DNA from 3 places in the Thalassotalea castellviae genome. Region 2 is predicted to be linked to each of the others. Evidence: predicted binding sites of a transcription regulator. Region 2 holds the regulator's gene; each other region holds the start of a gene.
What was found. The regulator FNR, encoded in region 2, switches genes on or off when oxygen is low (the NO sensors DNR and NnrR bind a similar motif). The targets are predictions, from matches to a motif close to TTGATCTAGATCAA.

Region 1: a site for FNR is predicted at 3,257-3,270, ahead of RM573_RS04825 (bacteriohemerythrin). Genes of this name have one in related genera too.
Region 3: a site for FNR is predicted at 4,480-4,493, ahead of clpB (ATP-dependent chaperone ClpB). Genes of this name have one in related genera too.

What each region holds. Positions count from the first base shown of each region.
Region 1 covers NZ_JAVRIF010000002.1:243,557-250,476, forward strand. Annotated here, with positions in the region: gene RM573_RS04815 (TonB-dependent hemoglobin/transferrin/lactoferrin family receptor) at 1-1,195, shown strand, start outside; gene RM573_RS17470 (DUF6868 family protein) at 1,673-1,918, shown strand; gene RM573_RS04820 (GNAT family N-acetyltransferase) at 2,046-2,510, shown strand; gene RM573_RS04825 (bacteriohemerythrin) at 2,574-3,140, opposite strand; gene RM573_RS04830 (cytochrome D1 domain-containing protein) at 3,449-5,077, shown strand; partial or broken gene RM573_RS04835 (NapC/NirT family cytochrome c) at 5,165-5,713, shown strand; gene RM573_RS04840 (ethylbenzene dehydrogenase-related protein) at 5,777-6,920, shown strand, end outside.
Region 2 covers NZ_JAVRIF010000013.1:30,472-42,529, reverse strand. Annotated here, with positions in the region: gene RM573_RS16955 (M14 family metallopeptidase) at 1-356, shown strand, start outside; gene RM573_RS16950 (sulfite exporter TauE/SafE family protein) at 429-1,094, shown strand; gene fnr (fumarate/nitrate reduction transcriptional regulator Fnr) at 1,139-1,858, shown strand; gene uspE (universal stress protein UspE) at 2,048-2,977, shown strand; gene RM573_RS16935 (PEP-CTERM sorting domain-containing protein) at 3,323-4,123, opposite strand; gene pdsO (sortase-associated OmpA-like protein PdsO) at 4,544-5,356, opposite strand; gene pdsR (proteobacterial dedicated sortase system response regulator) at 5,616-6,347, shown strand; gene pdsS (proteobacterial dedicated sortase system histidine kinase) at 6,344-8,533, shown strand; gene queE (7-carboxy-7-deazaguanine synthase QueE) at 8,579-9,253, opposite strand; gene queC (7-cyano-7-deazaguanine synthase QueC) at 9,340-10,023, shown strand; gene lysC (lysine-sensitive aspartokinase 3) at 10,109-11,479, opposite strand; lysine riboswitch at 11,581-11,777, opposite strand.
Region 3 covers NZ_JAVRIF010000007.1:45,460-52,379, reverse strand. Annotated here, with positions in the region: gene rpsB (30S ribosomal protein S2) at 60-788, opposite strand; gene RM573_RS12710 (hypothetical protein) at 1,136-1,744, shown strand; gene clpB (ATP-dependent chaperone ClpB) at 1,804-4,374, opposite strand; gene pgeF (peptidoglycan editing factor PgeF) at 4,529-5,347, opposite strand; gene rluD (23S rRNA pseudouridine(1911/1915/1917) synthase RluD) at 5,328-6,302, opposite strand; gene RM573_RS12690 (outer membrane protein assembly factor BamD) at 6,496-6,920, shown strand, end outside.

The DNA of each region.
Region 1 (6,920 bases), on a different contig from region 2:
CGACAGAAGTTTTTTCTTTGAGCAAGATATCCAAGGTTTACGATTAAATTTTTACACCAATGTTAATAACCAACATACGTCACAACATATAGGCTACGGCTTAGAAATTAGTAACAGTAAAACAACAGAAAGGCGTGATGGTATTCAAACGAACCTTGCCACCGGAGATTCAACCAACACTATTCTTTCTGAAGTATTTCCAGTAAGAGACTTCCCTATTTCTGAGGTGAAAGAAACCGGTATATATATTAACGATGAAATAACATTCGACGGTACAAATTTTACAATCATTACGGCCATTCGTTATGACAAATATGAGCTGTCCCCGAAGACTGACTCAATATATTTAGAAGATAACCCCGCCACAGAAGTAGTCCATATCAGTGAAGATAGTATTTCTCCTAAATTTAGTGTCGTATATCAAATAAATAACGACAGTAAAGTGTATCTTCAATACGTGAAAGGCTTTCGCGCCCCACCTTTTGAAGATGCCAATATTGGTTTAGACATTCCTATGTTTAAAATGCGCGCCATACCAAATGCAGAACTAAAGTCTGAAACCACACATGGATATGAAGTTGGCTATAGTATTGGTTTAGAACAACATCAATTTAATGTCGTTGGCTTTTTCAATGATTATCAAGATTTTATTCAAACCAAAGTTAACTTAGGTTTTGACCCTTTAGTTCAACGGATAATTTTTCAATCTCAAAATATCGATAACGCAGAAATTTATGGTTTAGAATTTAGCTACAAAGGCCAATTTAAAAACATATTCAATAGCCAGAATAACGTTAACTCCTATGCCAATATTTTTTGGAGTAAAGGGGAGAATAAAGATAGCAATCAACCATTAAACGAAGTGCAACCTAACCATGCCCTACTTGGTTTGCAATGGCTGAATGAAAATGAAACATTCTCAATCGCATTGAATGCCAATATTGTCGATGGCAAGTCAGATATTGATGATCCAGATAAAACTTTGACAACAACCGCGGGTTACGCCACTTTTGATGTGATCGCTAATTATCACGTGAACGATAAAATAACCATAGCAGGAGCTATTTATAATTTAACTAATAAGCAATACTGGCAATGGTCTGACGTTAATGGTTTCGAAGCTGAAGATCCATTATTAGCGACGTTAGCCGCCGCAGGTATTAATGGCTCAATACAATTAAAATATGCGTGGTAATTAACTTTGAGCCATCATAAGCTTACCTAAGTTTACCATAAACCAAACAATGAGTCAGAGGATTAACGAACAATTAATCCTCTGACTCAATCATACATTCGATAAAGTTGCTAGCTAGCAAAAAGCAGCCATTAAGTGTTGAGTTAATATCGACAACCAGTGCGAGGAACGGTCATTGAAAAAACTCAATATGAATCATTATAGCTATTACTGATCATTCTAAGTAACAAGCAAAAAAATCATATATTCAACATAACTCCATGTAAACAAACATAAATTTAACACTACAAACTTAGGGTATCATTGTGCATTATCAGTAATTCCTTAATTTTCAATTTGGTGTGACATCATCATGAATTTAACCGATTGTAATATTGCTTTTTTATGATAGGTTAATGAACGAAACGTAGATGGATATTACTCAGACGTCTACATAAGATACTTTTATTCAGAACCAATATTACGGAGATATAATCCATGATTGGCGTAAATGAACTTACTACTTTTTTCGGTTGGTGTACGGTAATAAATCTTGGTGTTTATTTGTTTTCAGCGTTTTTTATTATCGTATTTAGGAGTTTTACGATTACTCTTCACAGTAAAATTGTAGGCGTAGAGGCTTCTGAATTACCAAATATGTATTTTAAGTTTTTGGGTAATTATAAAATAGCCATATTACTGATAAACTTATCACCATATATTGCATTAAAATTAATGGGTTAGTGCAAGGTTCAGCAAAAAAAGTCGACCAAAAGGGGACGCAAAACAGTTGGCAGTGTTTCGTTCCTCAACAATTTAAGCCAACTAAATTTTTCCTATTAACAAGGACGTTAGGTTACAAGGAGGTTTCGTGTTTAAAATTAAACTTGATGATTTATCAGGTAAGGAAATATTTGCCCTTATTCAGGAACACCTTGAAGATATGAAGGCAACATCCCCACCAGAAAGTAAGCATGCCTTCGATCTAGATGGATTAAAAGATTCATCTGTTAAGTTTTGGACTATCTGGGATGGTAAAGAGTTAGCCGGTTGTGGTGCGTTTAAAATATTGGATTCTGAGCACGCAGAGATAAAATCTATGCGAACTTCAAATCAATACCAGAATAAAGGTGTTGCTTCTAAATTACTGGTTCATATTATCGAACAAGCAAAGCTATTTGGTTTAAAAAAGTTAAGCTTAGAAACTGGTTCAATGGACTATTTTATTCCAGCTCATGGTTTATATAAAAAACATGGGTTTTCTTTCTGTGGTCCATTTTCTAATTATATTGCAGATCCTAATAGTAAATTTATGTCCTTGGATTTAGTTGGGTGAAGTTGTAACCTAACAAGCAATCCAGCAGGACAACGAATCCATTTTATTGATAGTCAGCAGGTATTATTTTACACCGCACTGAGTTAAGTGTTTTGTGTAGGCTTTATCAGTTCCGTTTATATGATTAATCAACCAATTGGTTAAAAACTGACTAATTTCTTCTAGCGCTTCATGACCTTTGTCAATGTAGAGATCTTCGAATTTTTCTACTTGTTCAAACATTTTTTTATGTTCTGCTTTATGCTCAACTACATCAGGATAATGATGCTTTAGCATTAACGCTTCTTCACGATCAAAATGATATTTGGTATAAGCGATTAACTCATCTAATGCTTCACGTTCAAAACTTTCACTCATGGCAAAATCGTATGCTGTGATAAATTTATTTAATAAGTCAATCAGGGTTTTATGATCTTGATCTAAACTTTCTATACCAACGCTATATTCCTCTTTCCACACAATTTTTTTTTCTTCTCTACGTGTTCTATCTAGCATAGGAATAAGCAATAACACGGCAATTAACAACCAAGAAACAGGATTGGTGATGCTCGATAAAAAACCAAGGAAAATGGCAACTATGATCAATCCAATAATAGCGGCATACAGTAAGGATTTTTGACGATTATTCATAAAATGTTTCCAAAAAAGTTGTAGAAGCGGTTTAGTAAAAATATAAAAGTACGATGTGTCTATTCTGAATAGTCTATACCGAAAGCATGCTCATTCGTTTAAAAATCCATCATTTATTGACCTCAATCAAGTTGTAAATCACTTCCGTTTAATATTTTTAAAAACTTGATCTGCATCAGGTTTTCAGATTGGTAATTCCCCGATAGTTACGTTTATTTACAGATTAAAAATATTATCAATCAAGATAATTTCAATCTGAAAATTCCTTTTAAACACTAAATTAGAAATTAAACATCTGGAGAAAACCGATGAAAACAATAAAGTATGGCCTTTCAGCGATAAGCTTAGCTATTGGTTTAGCTGCAAGTGGTATCAGTCTGTCGGTTTCAGCAACCGAGCCAACACTCTCTGAAACTGATTTTGATAAAGCAAAGCTACAGTACTTCCAACGTTGTGCAGGTTGCCACGGTACATTACGTAAAGGTGCAACCGGTAAAAACCTAGAACCCGAAAACACAATAAAGAAAGGGCAAAAACGCCTAGAAAAAATTATTGCATACGGTACTGAAGGTGGCATGAATAACTTTGATGATTTGTTCACAAAAGAAGAAATCACCAACATGGCAACCTTTATTCAAATGACACCACCTGTTCCACCAGAAATGTCCTTAGAACAAATGCGCTCACACACAAAACAGTATGTTGATCCAAAAGATTATCCAAGCAAACCTATGCACGGCTTAAATTGGGAAAATTTCTTTGTTGTCATTGAACGGGATGCCGGTAAAGCTGCGATCATCGATGGCGATACTAAAAAAATCGTCAAACACATTGATACCGGTTATGCCGTTCATGTAATTAAAGGTACTGAGCATCATAAAGTGGATCATGCAAAAGACGTTGGCCGCTTTTGGTACACCATAGGTCGTGACGGAAAAGTCAATAAAATAGACTTATGGCAAACGCCTGACAACATGTTAGTAGCTGAAACTAAAATGGCATATGACGCGCGTGATATCGCTGTGTCTGGCGACGGTAAATATGTTATCGCCGGCGGATACTGGCCGGCTCACTTTGTTATTATGGATGCGGTAACATTAAACCCACTTAAAGTAGTTTCAACCCGTGGTTACAACACCAAAGGTGAGTTTATTAACGAAGCTCGTGTTGCGGCAATTTATACTGCGCCCAATACCTCTTCTTTTATTGTTGCCGTGAAAGAAACCGGGCAAATGTTACAAGTTGATTATAACGACTTAGACAACTTAACGATCACCAGTATCGCTTCTGCCGAATTTTTACATGATGGTTTCTTTGATCCAACAGGTCGTTACTTCCAAATTGCAGCCAATGCGTCAAATGCAATGGTGGTGGTTGATACGCAAGATAGAGCACTCGAAAAAATCATTCCTGTAGATTCGCTCCCTCATCCTGGACCTGGTGCTAATTGGGTTGACGAAGAATGTGGTTCAGTTGCGGGCACAACTCATTTAGGAGTTGGTTTAGTATCTGTTTGGGGTAATGACCCTATGGGTAACCCAGATCAAGCGTGGAAACTTTGTTATGAAGTTGAAACAGATGGCGCTGGTGTGTTTATTCGTACTCACGAAAACTCTGACTATGTTTGGGCTGATCAGTTAAAACACCCTGAGCCAGAAATTCAACAATCCGTACAAGTATTCGATAAGAAAACACGTGAGATTGTTAAAACTATTCGTGTTACTGAAGAGGAAGGTAAAGCCGCGCTTCATATGGAGTTTAACAAAGGTGGCACTGAGGTTTGGGTTTCTGTTTGGAACCGCAAAGACGCTAAAAACCCTACTGGTGAAATCGTTGTCTATGATGCAAAAACCCTTAAAGAGAAAGCACGTATTAAAGGTTTAACAACACCAACAGGTAAGTTCAACGTTTATAACCGTATGAACCACAAAACCTAATCAACATTTAAACTATTGATTATGCGAGCATAATGCATTGTAAACATTATGCTCGCGCTTTTTCGCTTTATGCTAAACGAGTTAATTATGGTTAATTTAGAAAACAAACCCAGCTTTTGGTCTCGAAGACTCATTTTAGGGACAACTGTCGCCGGAGCCGTGCTCTTTTTTGTTGTCGGTATTATTTTCTGGGGTGGTTTTAACACCGCGATGGAAGCGACAAATACCACAGAATTTTGTATTGGTTGCCATGAAATGGAAGACAATGTTTATCAAGAATACCAACCCACAATTCACTACTCAAATAGAACAGGCGTAAGAGCCGGTTGTCCTGATTGTCATGTTCCAAGGCCTTGGATCCATAAAGTTGTTCGTAAAATTCAAGCATCTAAAGAAGTCTTTTCTTGGTTAACGGGCAAATTAGACACTAAAGAAAAATTTAATGAACATCGCTTTGAACTAGCACAAAGTGTATGGAAAGCTATGAAAACAACTGATTCACGTGAATGTAGAAACTGTCATAACTTTGAATCAATGAACCCAGAATTCCAAAAACCTCGCGCTCGCAAACAACATTTAAACGCCTTTGAAACTGGGCAAACTTGTATCGATTGCCACAAAGGTATTGCTCATCACAACGTTCGAGACCAGTTAACGGATGAAGCGTTAGAAGCGATTGAAGCACCTAACCCGGAATATATTCGTGAAGTACCTCAATTATATTTAGAAGGTCTAGCGCGTGTTGAGGCCAAAGAGGCAAAAGAAGCAGCAGAATTAAAAGCGGCTAAAGCCGCCGAAAAAGTAAAAATTGAAGAAAAAATAGCGCAAGCAGTGAATGCAGCATTACAAAAAGCAAAAAGCCCTGCCCCCGTAAATCTTATTGCAGATGAGTCGAACAAGCAAAGCAACCCAGACTGGCAAATTAATTGGTCAAAAGCTCAATCAACGGATATCAGTGTTTTTTATCCAGGTACTGCCTCATTAGAGTGGATACTTGGTAGAAAACATGGTGGTAAACGAGCCTTTACTAAAGGTGATAGATGCGTTGAATGTCATGGTGAAGAAATTGCTGATATCGGTGAAAACATCGTGTCGGGGAAAAGTGAAAAAGACTTAGAGCCTAACGTAATACCAGGAAAACGCGGTAGCTTTCCGGTCACAATAGAAGCAAGTCACGACAATGAAAACCTTTACTTAAGATTTAGTTGGAGTGAAACCGAACACGCGCCTGTGCCTTTTGTCGAAGGTGGAAAGATGGATCCTGACAACCCAATGAAACTTGCTTTCATGTTAGCGACTGATGATGTTGAATATGCAGATAGAGCTGGTTGTTGGGCAACTTGCCATGCAGACGCCAACTCAATGCCATATCAACAAACCCAAGAAACCTTACTAGGCTCTGATATTGCGAAACGGTTAAATTTAAACAATGGCGTCACTAAATATTTGAAAGAGTCTCGAAGCAAACTTGAACTTAAAGGTCGTGGTGGCAAAGCATTAGGCGGCTGGGATAAGCTCAAAGACGAAAATGAGATCAAAGCCGCAGAAGATTCTAATCAATACATGGATATCGTGCGCTTTAAATCCGGCAATAATGAAATAGAAGACGGTATGTTGCTAGCCGAGCGAAAAATGCATGGTGGTCAAGGTGCTCAAGTACAAGCAGCACTCAAAGGCGACACTTGGTCTGTCATGATAAAACGTAAACTAATTTCTGTTAAGCCCGGTGATATCAGTATTGAAGCAGGTAAAGTTTATAACTTTGGTTTTGCTATTCACGATGATTACTCATCGGCCCGTTACCATCATGTATCCTTTGGTTATAAACTGGCCTTAGATAATT
Region 2 (12,058 bases):
AGATAATTTGTAAACCCTTACGGTTAACGTTAAAAAACAATGTAGAACTAACCTATAGCCATCACTATGAAGGTGAATGTGGTGTGACGTTATTAGATAATATTGAGCAATTTAATTATGGTGGCGCTCATCAAGGTCAAATGCTAGGTTGGTTAGATTCAAAAGGGTTAAAAAATTTGCAATTATTAAATGAAGATCAAGAAAACGTTATCGACGAATTTTTCACTTTACGAGACAATCAATTAGTCTGTGCAACTCATTTGAGAATATTTAAAGCAACAACAAACAAGTTTATCGCCAAAAATGATTGTTTATTTTATGTCGTTAAACATTCTTTAGGAACCTTTGAAACGTGATAAATAGTTTTTACCTGTGATGAATAATGTTAACCTCCAGCCAAGATTGTCAGTGAAAGATATTGTCTTTGTATGGAATTAGATTTTCTATCAGCCTTCGTCATCGGTTTATTAGGTGGTGGTCATTGTATTGCGATGTGTGGAGGCATTACCACCATGCTTACGTCTGCATTACCGCAACAAATAAACAAAACCCCCTTTATATTAAGCTATAACGTAGGGCGAATATTTTCGTATTCTTTGATAGGTGCTATCGCAGGTTTAACCGGCTCACTCGCAATTAAACACTTAGGATTTCCTATTGTCACTTTAAAAATTATTGCCGGTATTTTTTTAATCTTGCTCGGATTATACATTGGTCAATGGTTATTATGGATATCAAAAGTTGAAGTAATTGGTAAACACCTTTGGCAACACTTATCGCCTTTAAGTAAAAAGATAATTCCGATAAAGAGTGTAAAGAAATCTTTCCTTTTAGGTACCTTATGGGGTTGGTTACCATGTGGTTTAGTTTATTCAACATTAACCTGGTCTTTAGCCAGCGGCAACGCAATAAAAGGAGGTTTGATCATGATGTTTTTTGGGCTTGGTACTTTACCTGCGTTATTGACGGTTTCATTTGGTTTTACTTTTATAAAGCTATTAATGCAAAATAATTATTTTAGAAAAACTATGGCGTTATTACTAATAAGTTATGGTATCTTGACGCTAAAATTTGCATATACACAAATGTTCTAATACCATACTCGAAGTGGATAATTAACTTAGATGTTAAGGAAAATATGTACAAGAATCAAAGCGCATCACAACAACATATTCATTGCCAAAATTGTAGCATCAGTGAACTTTGTCTACCGTATTCTCTTGATGAAAAAGAGTTAGAAACCCTTGATGAAATCATTGACCGGAAACGCCCTATCCATAAAGGTGAGCAGCTTTTTCAAGATGGTCAAACTATGCAGTCCTTATACGCTATACGCTCTGGCACTTTCAAAACGTTTACGGTAAACGAAAGTGGTGAAGAACAAATTACCGGCTTCCATTTAGCAGGAGATTTATTAGGGTTTGATGCCATAGCAGAGTCTGAACATCCGAGCTTTGCAAAAGCATTAGAAACTTCAATGGTTTGTGAAATCCCCTATAATACCTTAGATAATTTATCTAATCATATGCCAAAGCTTAAAAAGCAAATCCTTCGTATGATGAGCTCTGAAATTAAAAATGATCAAGAAATGTTAACTTTATTGAACCGTAAGAATGCTGAGCAGCGTCTTGCTACATTTTTATGTGCCTTAAGCGCCCGTTATCACGCTAGGGGATTATCAGCCACTGAGTTCAGGTTGACGATGACTCGCAGTGATATTGGCAATTATATCGGCTTAACGGTTGAAACAATTAGTCGCTTATTGAATCGATTCAATAAAAATGACTTAATTAAAGTTGATGGCAAGCTTATTACGATTTTAGACAGCGATAAGCTTGAAGATTGTGCTGCGCTATAGCAGCAGATCACTCTCCCACATACTTTTCCTTGCGTAAATATTTCTCAAACATCTGTAAAGTATTTGCTTGCTTAACTTTTCCTTCAATACGACCAATTTATTGATTTAAAACAATCTTCAACTATGTGTTATATAAGAATATAACTATACTGATAGTAAATCATTAACATGAGTTATTCTGGAGCGAATATGGAAAAGTATCATCAAATATTAGCAATCATAGATCCAACCACTGAAGATCAAAAAGCCTTAAAAAGAGCGATTGAATTAGCCAAACAAACTCAGGCCACCATCACAGCTTTCCTTTCGATATATGATTTTTCTTATGAGATGACTACCATGCTGTCAAACGATGAGCGTGAAGCTATGCGCAACTCGTTAATTAATGATCGTATTCAATGGTTGAATGAGTTAATTAACGTTTTACCACACGATAATATTGCAATAGATACTAAAGTAATTTGGCACAATAGACCTTTTGAACCCATTATTGAAGAAGTATTAAATAATGGCTATGACATAGTCATTAAAGGGACACATCAGCACGATAAATTAAAATCAGTCATATTCACGCCAACTGATTGGCATATCTTAAGAAAATGTCCCTGTCCTGTTTTATTAGTGAAAGATCATTTATGGCCGATGAATGGCAATATTGTCGCGGCACTCAATGTAGGCAGTGCTGAAGCAGAGCATCAATCTTTAAATGTAAAAATAACAGAAGAAGCGATCAATCTATCAAAATTGATCAAGGCAAATGTTCATTTGGTCAACTCTTTCCCTGGCACTCCCGTTAATATCGCAATTGAGATCCCTGAATTTAATGCAAACGAATACAACGAATCCATGTTAAGTCATCATATAGAAGCGATGGATGAGCATGCTCAACAGTTTGCAATCAGTAAAGAGCACACCCATGTGGAAGAAGGTTTACCAGAAGATATCATTGTCAGGCTGGCAGACGAATTAGATGCAGAATTAGTGATCTTAGGTACTATTGGCCGAACAGGATTATCCGCTGCCCTGATCGGGAATACTGCTGAACATTTAATTGATAATTTAAACTGTGATGTTTTAGCCTTAAAACCGGATGGATATGTTTCACCACTTGCCAATTAACGCTTATGTTAAAGACCATTTTATCAATGTATTAAATAATAAGTTTAATACGCAAACAAGGTAACACATTGCTTGTTTTATTTACTAGGGCCGTTTTGCTGAAATAGCAAAGCGGCTTATTTTTTCAGTAAAAATATTTATTTTTATTTTTATATTTATCAAGAAAATTAATTAACAAAAGTGATGAAAGAACTTTAACAGACTAATGTTGATTGATTCTGATGGAGACAATTTAAAATAACAGCCCAAAACGGCTCAACATCAACGTTAGATATGGTGTTGTTTGTCTTTAAAAATAAAAACACTGATCTAATTGATCAGTGTTTTACATTACCACGTAAATATTTAACCTTTTTGGTTAAATTTACGGAAAGCCAACCCTATTAAGCCCAAAGCAAAAATAGCTAGTGTTGAGGGTTCAGGAACGTCTGTTTGAGGAGAGTATGCGCCATATACAGCAGAGCCAAAATGTGCACTTCCCCCTAGAAATGTATGATTTTGATTGACGAGATCTAAAAGGTAATAACCATTAGTATAGTCATTAGCATATAAATTCCCATTGGCATCAAAAGCGATCGTTTCACTTGCTGGTGCAGACATTAAAAAAGTAGAAACTAGTGTATTAGGATCAATAACATACAATTGACCAGAGTCAACAGCAAAGATGGTACCCGCAAGAAAGGTTCCTAAAATAGTTTCTACATTGGTTGTTGCAACTGATATTCCATCGTATGAGCTATGCCCTACAAATGCTCCTAAATAAGTTGTCGCCGCATTAGAGGTATTGATACTATATAAACCAGTACTGGTAGCGCTTAACAAGTTGTTATTTAAATCAAAGGTTGCTGACTCTGAACTCCCTTGCCAAAGTCCACTGCCGATAAGTGAGGTTGAGCCATTATTAATGTCAACTGAATAGACAGTAGTACCATTTATCCCAAAAAGTGAGTTACTATTATCAAAGGCTAAGCCTAAATTCCAAAGACTCGAACCTAAAACGGTAGTTGTGCCTGTATTAGTATCAAACACGGTTAATGGTGTACCTGCACTTATGGGATCTGAACCATAAATTAATGCTGCATTTGATGTACAACTAATGGCCAATGCAAAGCTAGTAACTAAGCCTTTCAGAAATTTGTATTTCATTTGAGTTATCCTTCTAATCCCTTTTCATCAAAAATGAAAGGTATTTATGTATGGCTAAAAGTACGTTAAAAATATTAAAGTGCATAAAAGATGCCATCTCAGTAATCCACTAAGAATCATAAAGTTACAGAAGACGGAATTATTATGCTTTTACTTATGTAAAATTTCCCGACAGCACGTCCGTTCAATTTTCAGAAATGATTTATAGCGTTAATGGCTTTTTTATACACGTTAATAATGATGTTATGACTGTCAAAATGAAAAAGAATTTGTCGAATACAAGATAATTTATTTACCATAGAAAAAGAGCCACTATTGAAAAATAGTCGCTCTATATTGACGTAATAGGCTATTAAAATAACGTCTTGGTTTTCTTTGTGACTTCACCGCTATCTAGTACTATGATTCTTCGAATTAGCGTTAATAATTTCCCACCATTTGTTGCTGCTTTAAAGACTCTTCTGTTGAATCATGACTAGTTTTAAGTTTGATGACAACGCGTCGATCATAAAAACTAACTTCTTGCTGATTATTAGCGACAACCGGAGATTCTTCTCCATAAGCAAATAAGTTGATGCGTTCAGCTGTTATTCCTTTATCTATTAAAGCATGTTTAACCGCATTGACTCGAGCAATTGATAAGGCATGGTTAAGCGCTTCGTTACCTTGTAAATCGGTATAACCTGATAAATCAATCATCAATTCAGGCGCTTGCTTGAGTAAACTCACTAACGAGTCAATTTGACCTTGATAATGCGGTTGAATATCACTTGACCCTGTTGAAAATTGTAAACTCATTAATAAGTTTTCAGCTTGTAATTGTGTTGTATTGTGTTGACTGTTTTGTAATGCGAGTAATTCATTTTGGTATTCTTGTTCAATCTGCTCCATTTTTCGCTGATAATTTGCTAGGGCAAGTTGATGGTTATTCTGTTCTTTTGAAAGTTGCACTACTAACTCATCTTTATCATTACTGACATTGATATGTTTTGCTGTAAACACACCTAGGATCCCTGAAACAAAAGCCCCTACTGGCCCTGCTACTACAGCCCCTAATACAAGACCACTTCCAAAGCCAATATTTTCGTTTTGTTTATGTTGCTCTGCTTTAGTCAATTCACTAGTTTTTACATCATCATTTGCCATTAAGGGTGTTGAAATTAATGAGGTTGCTACAAAGCATGCTAAGCAAGTTTTTTTTATCGTCACCTGATTTAAAGTTGAATTTTTCATAATGCCACCGTTATTGATTAGTTAGTTAAAGTTAAAATTTAAGCGTTGTCTTCGCTTCTTTGTGATGACTGTATTAAACCAAGTAAAAATGCCATTAAAAGGTCACAATAATGGCAATGCAATAAACAAATGTGGCAACAATATGGCAATGTGACGAAATTCAGGAATTTATTGATAAATTTTTATATAGTGACGTTGTCAATAAAACAGATACGTCTCAAATAACTTGAGTCAAGTCGATTTAGGTAAAGATATATAAATGTCAAAAAGAATTGCTATCGTCGAAGATGAAGCCGCGATTAGAGAAAACTATGCTGACGTACTTAGAGCACAAGGTTATCAAGTTCAAACTTATGCCAATAGAGCTTCAGCGACACAAGCCTTTAGTATTAAGTTACCTCATTTAGTTATTTTAGATATTGGCCTAGAACAAGAATATGATGGCGGCTTCACTTTATGCCAATGGTTAAGAAATTTATCGGTGACTTTACCGATTATTTTTTTAACCGCCCGTGACAATGATGTCGATACTGTGTCGGGTTTGCGCATTGGCGCAGATGACTACTTAACCAAAGATATTAGCTTACCTCATTTAACCGCAAGAATTTCAGCGTTATTTAGACGTGAAGACGCTTTAAATAAACCCACTGAACAAGATCATTTACTCACCGTCAATGATTTAACCATCGATAGTCAAAGAATGACGGTAAAATGGCAAGATAAGCTAATTGATTTAACAATAACAGAATTTTGGATGGTTTATGCCTTAGCCAAAACTCCTGGTCATGTTAAAAACCGCCAACAACTGATGCAAGATTCTAAAATTTATGTTGATGACAGTACAATCACCTCACATATTAAACGGATCAGGAAAAAATTTAATCTTCGTGACAAAGATTTTGACTGTATTGAAACGGTTTATGGCATGGGTTATCGATGGGAGCAAGGAAACACAACAAGTGTCAATAACAAGGTAACTTCTCAAGTATGAAGTTTAGGTTTGGTTTACGCAGTAAGTTATTATTACTTTCATCCTTTTTAGTCGTTATTCCTTGGTTTGGCTATCAATATGTGTGGGAGATGGAAAAATATTTAAGGTTTGGTCAAGAGCAAACCATTATTGGCACTGCACGCGCCCTTGCCACGGCATTGCATGAGCGCCCCAATCTGTTTAATAACCAAGCGAGCTTTTTACCAAGTGTCGAAAAAGGGAAAGATTTATATGGTTATCAACTGAACCATCCAATAAATTTAGATGGCAGTCACCAAGATTGGCCAAACTATCTCGCTAAATCGCATTATTACGGTGTTAATAACCAAGTGACCAATAGCGATTCCAAAGCAACTTTACCGCTTGAAAAGCTCTCAAATAATTACACAGCAGCCGTTGGCAAATATGATAAGTATTTGTATTTTTTCGTCAGCGTTGTCGATGATAAAGTCATTTACCGTGATAAAAACGCCCGCAGTATTAATCTGAATGACCGTTTAGAGCTGGCTTTCACAACTCCTGAAGGTAAATTTCAACGCTATCTTGTCGCAAATAAGCAAGCTGGATGGTTAGATATCTTTCAAATACAAAATGACGATCTTACTCCTCCAACCCCGGCTCTGTTTATCCAAGGAAAATGGCTTGAAACGACCCAAGGTTATAATATTGAGTTTCGGATCCCGTTAAAAAATATTAGTGATAATTTAGCCTTTGCTATTCACGATGTTGATGAGAGGTTTGGACAAACAAACAGTATTATAGCCAGCGCGAATACAGCCAATAAAGATTCGTTAGGCACAATACTCGTGCCCTCTCCAGAAATAGAACGTATTGTTAAAGGCATGAGTTACACCAATTCAAGTGTATGGGTTGTCGACCAACATCATCGCGTACTCGCCAAAGCAGGCGATATTCAACAGGCCAATGGCCTTTGGCAAAAAAATAAAATTAATCAAAATCAAGAAGATTGGCGTACCGAGTTACAATCTTTATTGAAACCATTATTTAACCGATTATTAACCCAACCACCGAAAGCATTTATTGATCAACTTTATGATGCCCAAAACCTGACAGGTAAACATATTGAATCCGCCTTACAAGGTATTCCGCAGTCTCAATGGCGACTTTCCAGCGATAATAAAGCCGTTATTTTAACCGCAGCGTATCCAATTTATTTTGGTAATAAAGTCCATGGTGCTGTTATTGTTGAAGAAACCAATAATGGTATTCGCACGGTCAGAAACCAAGCACTGGAAAAATTATTTACCAGCATATTAGCCATCATGCTTTTTGGTATTATGGCATTCTTTTTTTTCGCAACTAGGATCTCGAATAGGATCAGAGCTTTACGTAATCAAGCTGAGCAAGCCATTGATGAACACGGCAGAATTAATGAAGTGATGATCGCATCAACGAATAACGATGAAATTGGTGATCTATCACGAAGTTTTGCCACCGCGGTAAGTCGATTAAGTCAATATAACCATTATCTGGAGAACATGTCTTCTCGGCTTTCTCATGAGTTAAGAACACCGATTGCTGTGGTTAGAACATCATTAGAAAATTTAACCTTGCAAAAACAACAATCTTCTCATTCAAATGCTTATATTGAGCGAGCACAACAAGGACTAAATCGACTCAATTTAATTTTAACCAATATGAGTGAAGCAACCCGATTAGAACAAATGTTAAAAAATACCGACAAAACTAAGTTTAATTTTTATCAGGTTTTGAACGGCTGTTTACAAGGTTATCGTCAAATTTATGAAAACTATCAATTTCTAGCTAACTTCCCCGATAAAAACGTTATGATGGTGGGCTCTCCAGAGCACATTGCTCAGCTTCTTGATAAAGTAATTGGTAATGCCGTTGAATTTAGTGAAGATAAAAAAATAACCTTAGCGGTAGAAGATAAATCGAATGTTTTAATTTTACATATTAGTAATAATGGCCGTTACTTGCCTGAAGAAATGACAGAAAGGTTATTTGACTCGATGATATCAATCAGGGACAACCATCAAGATCTTGATGAATTAAGTGAAGAAAATAAAAGACCACACTTAGGTTTAGGACTTTATATCGCAAGGTTGATTTGTCAGTTTCACCAAGGTGAAATAAAGGCTAATAATCATCACAACCCAAAAGGTGTCACGATAACGATCACTTTACCATTAGTGAAAACTTAAACCATTAATCCGATTCAATAACCATTATTGTGATCGTTAAAAAATTTACTCAATACCAATGTATTTATGTACTTGAATAGATAAGCGCCAATTATTTTCAATGCAAGTTTTAATAGCTAATTGTGTTGCTCGTTCTTTTTGACTAATAGGTTGTAAATATATTGGCTTTGCGGTCACCGCATGATCAACTAATAATGCTTTTAAATCATCAATATGCTGCTCGGTAGCGACAGGATGTTTGATCTCATTGGCTCTTTGCATCGCCGAAGTCAATATTTTATAACCGCCTTTCATATTGACTTTTGGCGACACCGTCACCCAACAATTTTCTGTGGTTTGTATTTCAAAGGTACCTGAGGTTTCAATCTGGCAACTGTAACCTTGCGCTTCAAAGACAGTGCACAGTGGTGTTAAATCCACCATACATGGCTCACCGCCGGTAATGACAATATGTTTTGCTTGAAAACCTTGACGATTAAAAATTGCCAAGATATCTTCGCTTGTTAATGCCGCCCAATGATCAGACTCCGCCGTTTTATTGATCATCACTTGTTGATCTACTTCATCTGATAAATTAATTTCCCAAGTATGTTTGGTATCACACCAAGAGCAGCCAACAGGACAACCTTGTAAACGTAAGAAAATAGAGGGTTGACCAGTAAAAGCCCCCTCACCTTGAATTGTTTCAAATAATTCGTTTATTTTGTATTTTGTCGTCATAATAGCGTTCTTTATTGCCTATTTATTGCCGAAGAAATTTCAAGTAAAATGCGCAAGTTTTCTATTATACCCCAGAGAGTCCAAACATGAGCAGCAAAATCAATCGTAATATTAATAAAAAAGTCATTGTTATTTATTCTGGGGGCATGGATTCATTCACCGTGCTTAATCGTGCGATAAAAGACGATAAAGAGGTGTATGCATTATCGTTTGATTATGGACAACGACACGTTAAAGAATTGCAATGTGCGAGTGACGTGTGTGAAAAGTTAAATATTCCACATAAAGTCATTGATATTACGACGATTAATCAGTTATTAGCTGGTTCTTCTTTAACCGATGAAATTGATATTCCAGAAGGTCATTACGAAGCTGAAACGATGAAATCAACGGTTGTTCCTAATCGAAACATGATTTTACTTTCATTAGCTGTTGGTTATGCTGTCTCTGTTGGTGCAGCACAAGTTTATTACGGAGCGCATTCTGGTGATCATGCAATCTATCCAGATTGTCGTCCTGAATTCGTCGAAAAAATGAATGATGTTTGTCAAATTGCTAATTATGAGGCTGTGGAAATTTTCAGTCCGTATTTAACCGTTACAAAATCTGATATTTTAACGGATGGATTAAAAATGGCATTAGATTATAGCCAAACATGGACATGCTACAATGGCCGTGAAAAAGCTTGTGGTAAATGCGGTGCTTGCCAAGAAAGGCTAGAAGCTTTTCACGATAACAACGTTGAAGATCCACTAGCGTATGAAAGTTAAATTGCCATAAAAAATATAAAAGGTGTTGTAATATCAACACCTTTTATCAGAAACTAACTAAATTAGCCTAACCCGCTTAAACGAATTACGCAAACAAAGTGTTATGCAGTTTTTCCACAGTTTCATTCGCTTGCGCTTCATTCACCAAGAAACATAAATTATGTTCACTGGCACCTTGGCAAATCATTCGAACATTAATACCCGATAACGCATCAAAAATACTCGTACCAACCCCGTTTGTTTTATGAATACTATTACCGACAACAGCAACTAACGACAAGCCATTTTCAACAGACACTTCACAAAGTTGTTCTAATTCGTCAACAACAGTAGAATTTAATAACGCTTGTGTTGAGCCCGTTGGGTTATCAAATGTCATCGCCACACTAATTTCTGAGGTTGTGATCAAGTCGACACTTAATTCATGCTTAGCAAGTACCGCAAAAACTTTGGCAAGAAAACCACTAGCATGGAGCATTGCAGGACTTTTTACCGTCACCAAAGTTTGTTCTTTACGCAATGATATAGAACGATAAGTGGGTTTTGATTCCACTGTTTTCTGAATACGAGTTCCACCTTTTTCTGGCTCTTTACTGGAGCCAACAAACACAGGGATATTTTTACGCATGGCCGGAATTAAAGTGGCAGGATGTAAAATTTTCGCCCCAAAAGTAGCCATTTCAGCAGCTTCACCAAAACTAATTTCTTTGATCGCACGTGCTTGATCGGTAATTCGCGGGTCTGTTGTAAAGATTCCAACCACATCAGTCCAAATCGCTAAACTTGAAGCATTGAGAGCTTCAGCAATTAACGCAGCACTATAATCTGAGCCACCACGACCTAGCGTGGTTGTATAACCAGCTTCGTTTTGTCCGATAAAACCTTGCGTGACGATCACCTGATCCGTTAATTTTTTCTTTAGAATTTTTTCAGCACAGTCTGCCAATTGTTCAATATCAACAACCGCTTGACCATATAAACTATTAGTTTTCATAATTTGGCGAACATCAAACGCATGTCCATTAACACCAATAGATTGTAAAACTTGCGCAAAAATTACTGAACTCATTTGCTCACCAAAAGATAAAATGGCGTCTGCAATGCGTGCACTATGGTTAAGCGATTGAGCTTGAGCGTACGCGGTTAGTTCATCAATAAGCGTTAATATTTTCGTTTCTAACGCTTTACTATCTTTTAGTTCTTGAAGAATTTTAAATTGAATTTCTTTTATATTATCAATTAATTGCTTTTGCTCATCTACTGAAACATTGGCTTGACTCAATCGTACAAGATAGTTAGTGACGCCTGAGCTAGCTGAAACAACCACAACACGGTTTGTCGGATCATTTTTTATAATATGCGCACAACGAAGCATGGCTTGATGATCAGCAACACTAGTGCCACCAAACTTTGATACGGTGATCAGATTATCATCATTGTTAGAAATGACTGACATGATAAGGTCTCCCTATTTTGCTAAATCAATTTAGCTAAATTTACATCAAGGAAGAGCATGACTGAATGAAGAGATGTATTAAAAGTACAAAGCTTAACTTTTCAGCCAGAAGCTCTCCACCCTATTCTACTTGGCAATATTGCCAAACAGAGGTGACAATCCTAAGGATTCAACCTTAGTGACCGAGCAACAGACCCCACGTTTCTGTATACCCTCGGCAATAGTCTCCCTCAATAACAGTCATAGGAATGTGGTTTCCTCGTGTTATCTACCTAGCTATTGCTCCTCTTCTGGAGTGTTAAATCAAATTTAAATACCTTTAATTGAGTGAATACTTTTCAAAGCTATTCAATATTTGAGTATTTAGTCTAATTTAACAGCGGTGCAATTAAACCCCATCTGATACGATTAATCAATAACTTAATTGCCTAATTTATATTCGTAAGATAAAAAAATCGATAAAAAATATCTTGAAAATTAATTGACCTACTGAATTTATACAAAAAGCTTGATACCATTATTTTTTGCAATTTATTTACTGAATAAAAATGGATTTGTTTTTACTGAAAAAGATCATAA
Region 3 (6,920 bases), on a different contig from region 2:
AAAACGCCTGCTTAGGTGGCAAATGCAAAATAAAACGATGTTTTAAGTATTAACTGAAATTATTCAGCTTCTACAAAACCGTCTTTTTCAGCTTGTACAACGATGTCTTTTTCACGACCTTCAATAACAGCATTTGCTGCAGAGTCAGTGTATAAAGTAATTGCACGGATCGCATCATCATTACCAGGAACGATGTAATCAACACCATCTGGGTTTGAGTTTGTATCAACTACAGATATTACAGGAATACCTAAGTTGTTAGCTTCTTTGATAGAAATGTGCTCGTGATCAGCATCAATGATAAATAAAGCATCAGGTAAACCACCCATGTTTTTAATACCACCAAGACTTTTGTCAAGCTTTTCCATTTCACGTGTACGCATTAACGCTTCTTTTTTAGTAAGCGCTTCAAAAGTACCATCAGAGCTTTGAGCTTCTAGATCTTTTAAACGTTTGATTGATTGACGAACTGTTTTCCAGTTAGTCAACATACCACCTAACCAACGGTGATTAACGTAAAATTGATCACATTTGATTGCAGCATCTTTGATTGCGTCGCTAGCAGCACGTTTAGTCCCTACGAATAAAACTTTACCTTTTTTAGATGAAACACCTGATAAAAAGGCTAAAGCATCATTAAACATTGGAACAGTTTGCTCTAAGTTAATGATATGAACTTTGTCACGAGCACCAAAAATGTAAGTTTTCATTTTTGGATTCCAGTAACGAGTTTTGTGACCGAAGTGAACACCGGCTTTTAGCATGTCGCGCATTGAAACGTTTGGCATAATATTTTCCTTTGGGGTTAAGCGTTCATACACCCAATATATTCGACCCATAGCACTGTTTTAAAACAGTAAACTTGAGCACCCCGATATATCTTCTATAGGTATATGTGAATTTATAGTACGTACCAATATATGGCACAGTTAGTCGTTCAACCTAAGTAGCCAAATAAATACTTCTTTAAAGTAAAAAATATAAATTTGTCTAACTTAAATTTAGCGGCGCACTTTATACCATAAAGCACAAGAATTAACCACAGTTTTTACTAAAAATTTCAAATATAAGGCTAGGTTTATTGTCTCAGAGAAGTTAAAATTCGCAGGTCTTTTATTTTTACAGGTTAAAAAATATGTCTAGCGAGCTTTTTTTCATTTACGATTCTCATTGTCCGTGGAGTTATGCCACTACAGCGCTTGTGAAAAATATCGCTGCAGCTTTTCCTGATATGCCCATCCATTTGATGCATTGTGCTTATTATGATGGTGAGAATAAAGTTGATTTATCTACTATAAAGGCAGTGAAAGACTTAAGTGATGTATCCTTTAGCCAAGCCTATTTAAATAGTTTAACTGAATATAAAGATTCGACTTTAGCGGCCAATTTATTAACTTGGGTTCAAAACAAATCAACTAAACATGCGTTAGATTTATTAATTTCTCTACAGCATGCGCATTTTGAAGCCGGCAACCCATTAACAGATAAAGATGAAGTGCAGCCGTTGATTGACGTGTTAAAGCTATCCCCGCCTGCGAAAGCTTTAAAAATTGAAAAGTTGACCAAAGACGCAGAGTTTACATTTCACGATATTACTGAATTACAAGAAGTCATAGGCACCAATGCAATACCAGCTTTGCTATTAGCGCATAATGACACCCTCATTTTACTTAATCACAACTTGTATCTTGATAATCCTGAAAAAATTGTTGAGGCCATTAATACTGAGCTAAAGTCAAACTAAACGATTAGCATGACTTAAGCTCAGTCATTCACTTGCTGACGCTCTTTGAGCCTAAGTACCTATTGAAACACTAATTCCCCGTTTTCAACTACCACGTTAATGGTTGTATTCGATGAAAACTCATTTGACAATATTTTATTGGCTAATGGGTTTTCAATGAGTTGCTGAATAGAACGTTTTAACGGTCTAGCGCCAAATAAGGGATCAAATCCAGCTTCAGAAATTAACGCAAGCGCCTCTTGTGAAACCTTTAACTCGAGACCTTTATCAGCAATCCGTTTAGCCAAAGATGAGATTTGAATACTTGCAATTTCTTGTATTTGCTCTGACAGTAATGGATGAAAGACCACCGATTCATCGATACGATTAATAAATTCAGGCTTAAAATTATTGCTCACTTCCATCATGACTTGAGCTTTCATCGCTTGATATTGACTATCATCGGTAAAGCTTTGAATAATTTCAGAACCGATATTAGAGGTCATAATGACGAGGGTATTTCTAAAATCAACCGTGCGGCCTTGGCCATCCGTTAATCGACCATCATCAAGTACTTGCAGTAAAATATTAAAAACATCGCTGTGTGCTTTTTCAATTTCATCTAATAAAATAACTGAATAGGGTTTACGACGAACCGCCTCGGTTAGATAGCCACCTTCTTCATAGCCAACATAACCGGGAGGTGCTCCCACTAGGCGAGCAACCGAATGTTTTTCCATAAATTCAGACATATCCACTCGAATTAAGGCGTCTTCACTATCAAACATAAAATGAGCTAACGCTTTGGTTAATTCGGTTTTACCAACCCCTGTTGGCCCTAAAAATAAAAACGAACCTATCGGCTGATTTGGATCAGAAAGACCGGCACGTGAACGTCTTATCGCATTTGAAATAGATACCACGGCTTCAGATTGGCCGATAACACGCTTGTGTAAGTCTTCCTCCATTCTCAGTAATTTATCCCGTTCACCTTCCAGCATTTTTGAAACAGGAATACCTGTAGAGCGACTTAACACATCAGCGATTTCAATATCAGTAACTTTATTTTTTAACAAACTCATTTCATGCATTTCGGCTTGAGTAGCTAAATCAAGCTGCTTTTCTAGCTCTGGGATGCGGCTATATTGCAATTCAGCCATAAGATTTAAATCACCGCTTCGACGGGCTGCATCCAGTTCTAACCGTGCATGTTCAAGATCGGTTTTAATCGCCTGCGTACCATGAATGGCGGCTTTTTCTGACGTCCAAACTTCATCTAACTCATGGTACTCTTTTTCTAAGTCAGTTAATTGCTGAGTGATCAGAGCTGAACGCTTCAATGATGAATCATCGGCGTCATCTTCTAACGATTTTTGCTCTAATTTTAACTGAATGATTTTACGATCAAGTTTGTCTAATACTTCTGGTTTAGAGTCCATCTGCAAACGAATACTTGAAGCAGACTCATCAATTAAATCAATCGCTTTATCTGGCAGTTGTCGATCACTAATATAACGATGTGACAAAGTTGCCGCAGCCACAATAGCCGGATCAGTAATTTCTACTTTATGGTGCAGCTCATAACGCTCTTTTAAACCGCGTAAAATAGCAATGGTATCTTCAACACTTGGCTCATCGACCATTACTTTTTGGAAACGGCGTTCAAGGGCGGCATCTTTTTCAATGTATTGACGATATTCGTCTAAAGTGGTGGCACCGACACAATGTAAATCACCTCGGGCTAATGCAGGTTTTAACATGTTTCCTGCATCCATGGCGCCATCGGTTTTTCCGGCCCCAACCATAGTATGTAATTCATCAATAAATAAGATGACTTGCCCTTCTTCTTTTGCAAGTTCATTGAGTACAGCTTTTAAACGCTCTTCAAACTCACCTCGGTATTTTGCCCCCGCAACCAATGCCCCCATATCGAGAGACAATACCCGTTTATTTTTTAAACCTTCCGGTACTTCATGATCAACAATACGTTGCGCCAGCCCTTCGGCAATTGCCGTTTTACCGACACCGGGTTGACCAATTAAAACGGGATTGTTTTTTGTCCGGCGTTGCAAAACTTGAATAGTGCGGCGAATTTCATCGTCTCGGCCAATCACAGGATCTAATTTACCCTGCTCTGCCCGATCGGTTAAATCAACCGTGAATTTATCAAGTGCTTGTCGAACATCTTCAGCATTTTGATCGTCAACCTTTTGACCTCCACGGACATGTTCTATCGCATCTTTAATTCGTTGTTCAGTTGCGCCAAGTGTTTTTAAAATTTGACCTAACTTGCCTTTATCTTCAAGAGCAGCGAGTAAAAACATCTCTGAAGAGATATACTTATCACCTGACTTTTGCGCATATTTATCACATAAATTCAGTAAGTTCCCCATGGCAGAAGACAATTGCACTTCGCCACCTGCACCAGAAACTTGGGCTAAATCATTAATCACTTTTTCAACTTGGCTTCTTAATGAAAAAACATCAACACCCGCACTTTTTAATAACGGGAGTGTACTGCCATTGTTTTGATTTAATAACGCCAACATTAAATGTACAGGCTCAATAAATTGATGGTCTTTACCTAATGCAATGGATTGTGCATCTGAAATTGCCACTTGAAAAGATTGAGTAAAACGGTCTAAACGCATAAAAATTCCTTACAGCCATATCACTGGACTTACGATTAATCTTAATTAAAATTTATGGGCGATTAATAATAATTCAAGCACTTTAAGAAGTTTTAAATTGCCATTTTGATTTAAATCAAGTTATCTCGACAATATATTACAAGGGAGTGTTGCATTATTTTATACAAATAATTGAAGCCATTCTGCCCGTCTTTTGCTCTCTTCGGTAAGAGTAATAACGGTCATTTTCAGCATAAGTGCAATGGGAATTAACCGAAAAATGATTCACTCCTAACTCAGTTAATTGTAATCGAGCTAGCTTTTGTAGATCAGCGAGCCACTTATTGGCTTGCTGGTTTTGTCGATGTTCAATAAATGCAGAAGAAAAATTAGCATTTACTTGTTCAAATTGCTGCTTAACGTCGACACCTACTTCGAAGTTTTCTTGGCGAATACAAGGGCCTAACCAAGCAACAACCTCATTGTTATCGCTATACATATTACCTAACGTTTCCTTGATTATTTCACCGGCTAATGAACGCCAACCAGCATGTATGGCGGCAATTTCCGTGCCTTGCTTGTTTGCTAATAAAATGGGTAGACAATCCGCTGTCATAATCGCTAACGCTAATTTCGGCGTACGAGTGATAACCGCATCGGCTTGAATAGGCGTATTGACATTTTTAACGGTAACTACATGATTACCATGTACTTGTTCTAACCATTGTATCGCGGTGTTTTGCGGTAAATAGTTGAGTAATTCCTGTCTGTTTTCTAATACCTTTTGGGCATCATCAGCAACATGTAAACCTAAATTAAAGTGTTCAAAAGACTTTGGACTAGCAATTTTTACACATGAAGATGAAAATGAATGTTGTTCTATAAAGGGATGTAAACGTGTAGTTTGAAATGCCTGAATGTGATCAACATGCATTTCAACTGTATCAAAAGCGATATTATTTTTAGGGTTTAGATTAAAAATCTGGCGTTTCATTCAACTTAGAATCTTCACGAAGAATATTAGTTAATGCCACCATATCTTGCGGAATTTCAGCATGCCAAGTCATTTGTTCGCCAGTAATAGGGTGAAACAACGATAACATAGCGGCATGTAAAGCTTGGCGTTTAAATCCTTTCAATACTTCTCTTAATTCAACAGTCGCATTTTTAGGAGGACGAGGACGACCCCCATATACCGGATCTCCAACCAAAGGATGAGTGATATGCGCCATATGAACACGAATTTGGTGAGTACGTCCAGTTTCTAGACGTAAACGTAAACGGGTATGTAAACGAAATTTCTCCATAACACGATAGTGTGTTACGGAAGGACGTCCTGAAATAGTCACCGCCATATGAGTGCGTTTAGTTGAATGTCGCCCAATAGGTTCATCAACAATGCCTCCGGCGGTCATAATACCACTAGCAATAGCTTCATACTCACGAGTGATTTCACGCGCTTGGAGTGATTCTACTAAATTGGTTTGCGCTGCAATAGTCTTAGCGACCACCATTAAGCCTGTTGTATCTTTATCAAGGCGATGCACAATACCAGCTCTAGGAACTACATCTACCTGTGGACAATGATGTAATAAGGCATTTAAAACTGTGCCGTCAGGGTTACCCGCGCCGGGGTGAACAACTAAACCAGCGGGTTTATTGATCACTAAAATATCATCATCTTCATAAACAATATTTAATGGGATATTTTGTGATTTAAAACGCTCTTCAGCCTCAACCTGAGTTTCAATACTGATCGTTTCACCACCGTACATTTTTTCTCGCGCTTTGGTTAATACTTCACCATTGACTTGAACGTGACCGGCTAAGATCCATTCTTTTAATCGTGAACGCGAATATTCAGGGAACATTTCCGCAATGGTTTGGTCGAATCGCTTACCTAAACATGATTCAGGAACGATATCTTTGTGTTGAATTTTTTCAGCCATTAAAATCTCTATTAATTAGCACTGTGCAAGGTTTGATTGCTAGGTTAGAATGCCAGTGCTTATTTTACCTGTTTGATAAATCAATTACACCAAATAATTACGTTGGGTAACTGAAACAAGTAAACATTTTATTTTAACGAACATACCAACCAGTAAGTAAGGTTAGTATTATAACGTAGTGATACCAAGGTCTATGGACAAACTGATAATTAAAACAATTTTTTTAGTACTCATATTAACTTTAATGGGTTGTTCTTCATCTGAAGAAACTGAATTAGATAAAGTGCCAGATAAATCTGCACAAGCCTTATTTACCGATGCGAGAGAAGCTTTAGATAACGGCTTATATAAAAAAGCGATACAAATACTGTCAGCCATTGATTCGCGTTTTCCATATGGACCAATTTCTCATCAAGTACAATTAGATTTGATTTACGGATATTATAAAAGTGGTGACTCAGCGCAAGGTATCGCACTGGCAGAACGCTTTCTTAGGCTAAACCCAAACCATGCTAATGTTGATTATGTCTATTATATGCGCGCATTAATTAACCTTTCTACCGAAGAAAATTTATTTCAAGACTTGGCAGGTATTGACCGTTCAGACCGAGATCCTAC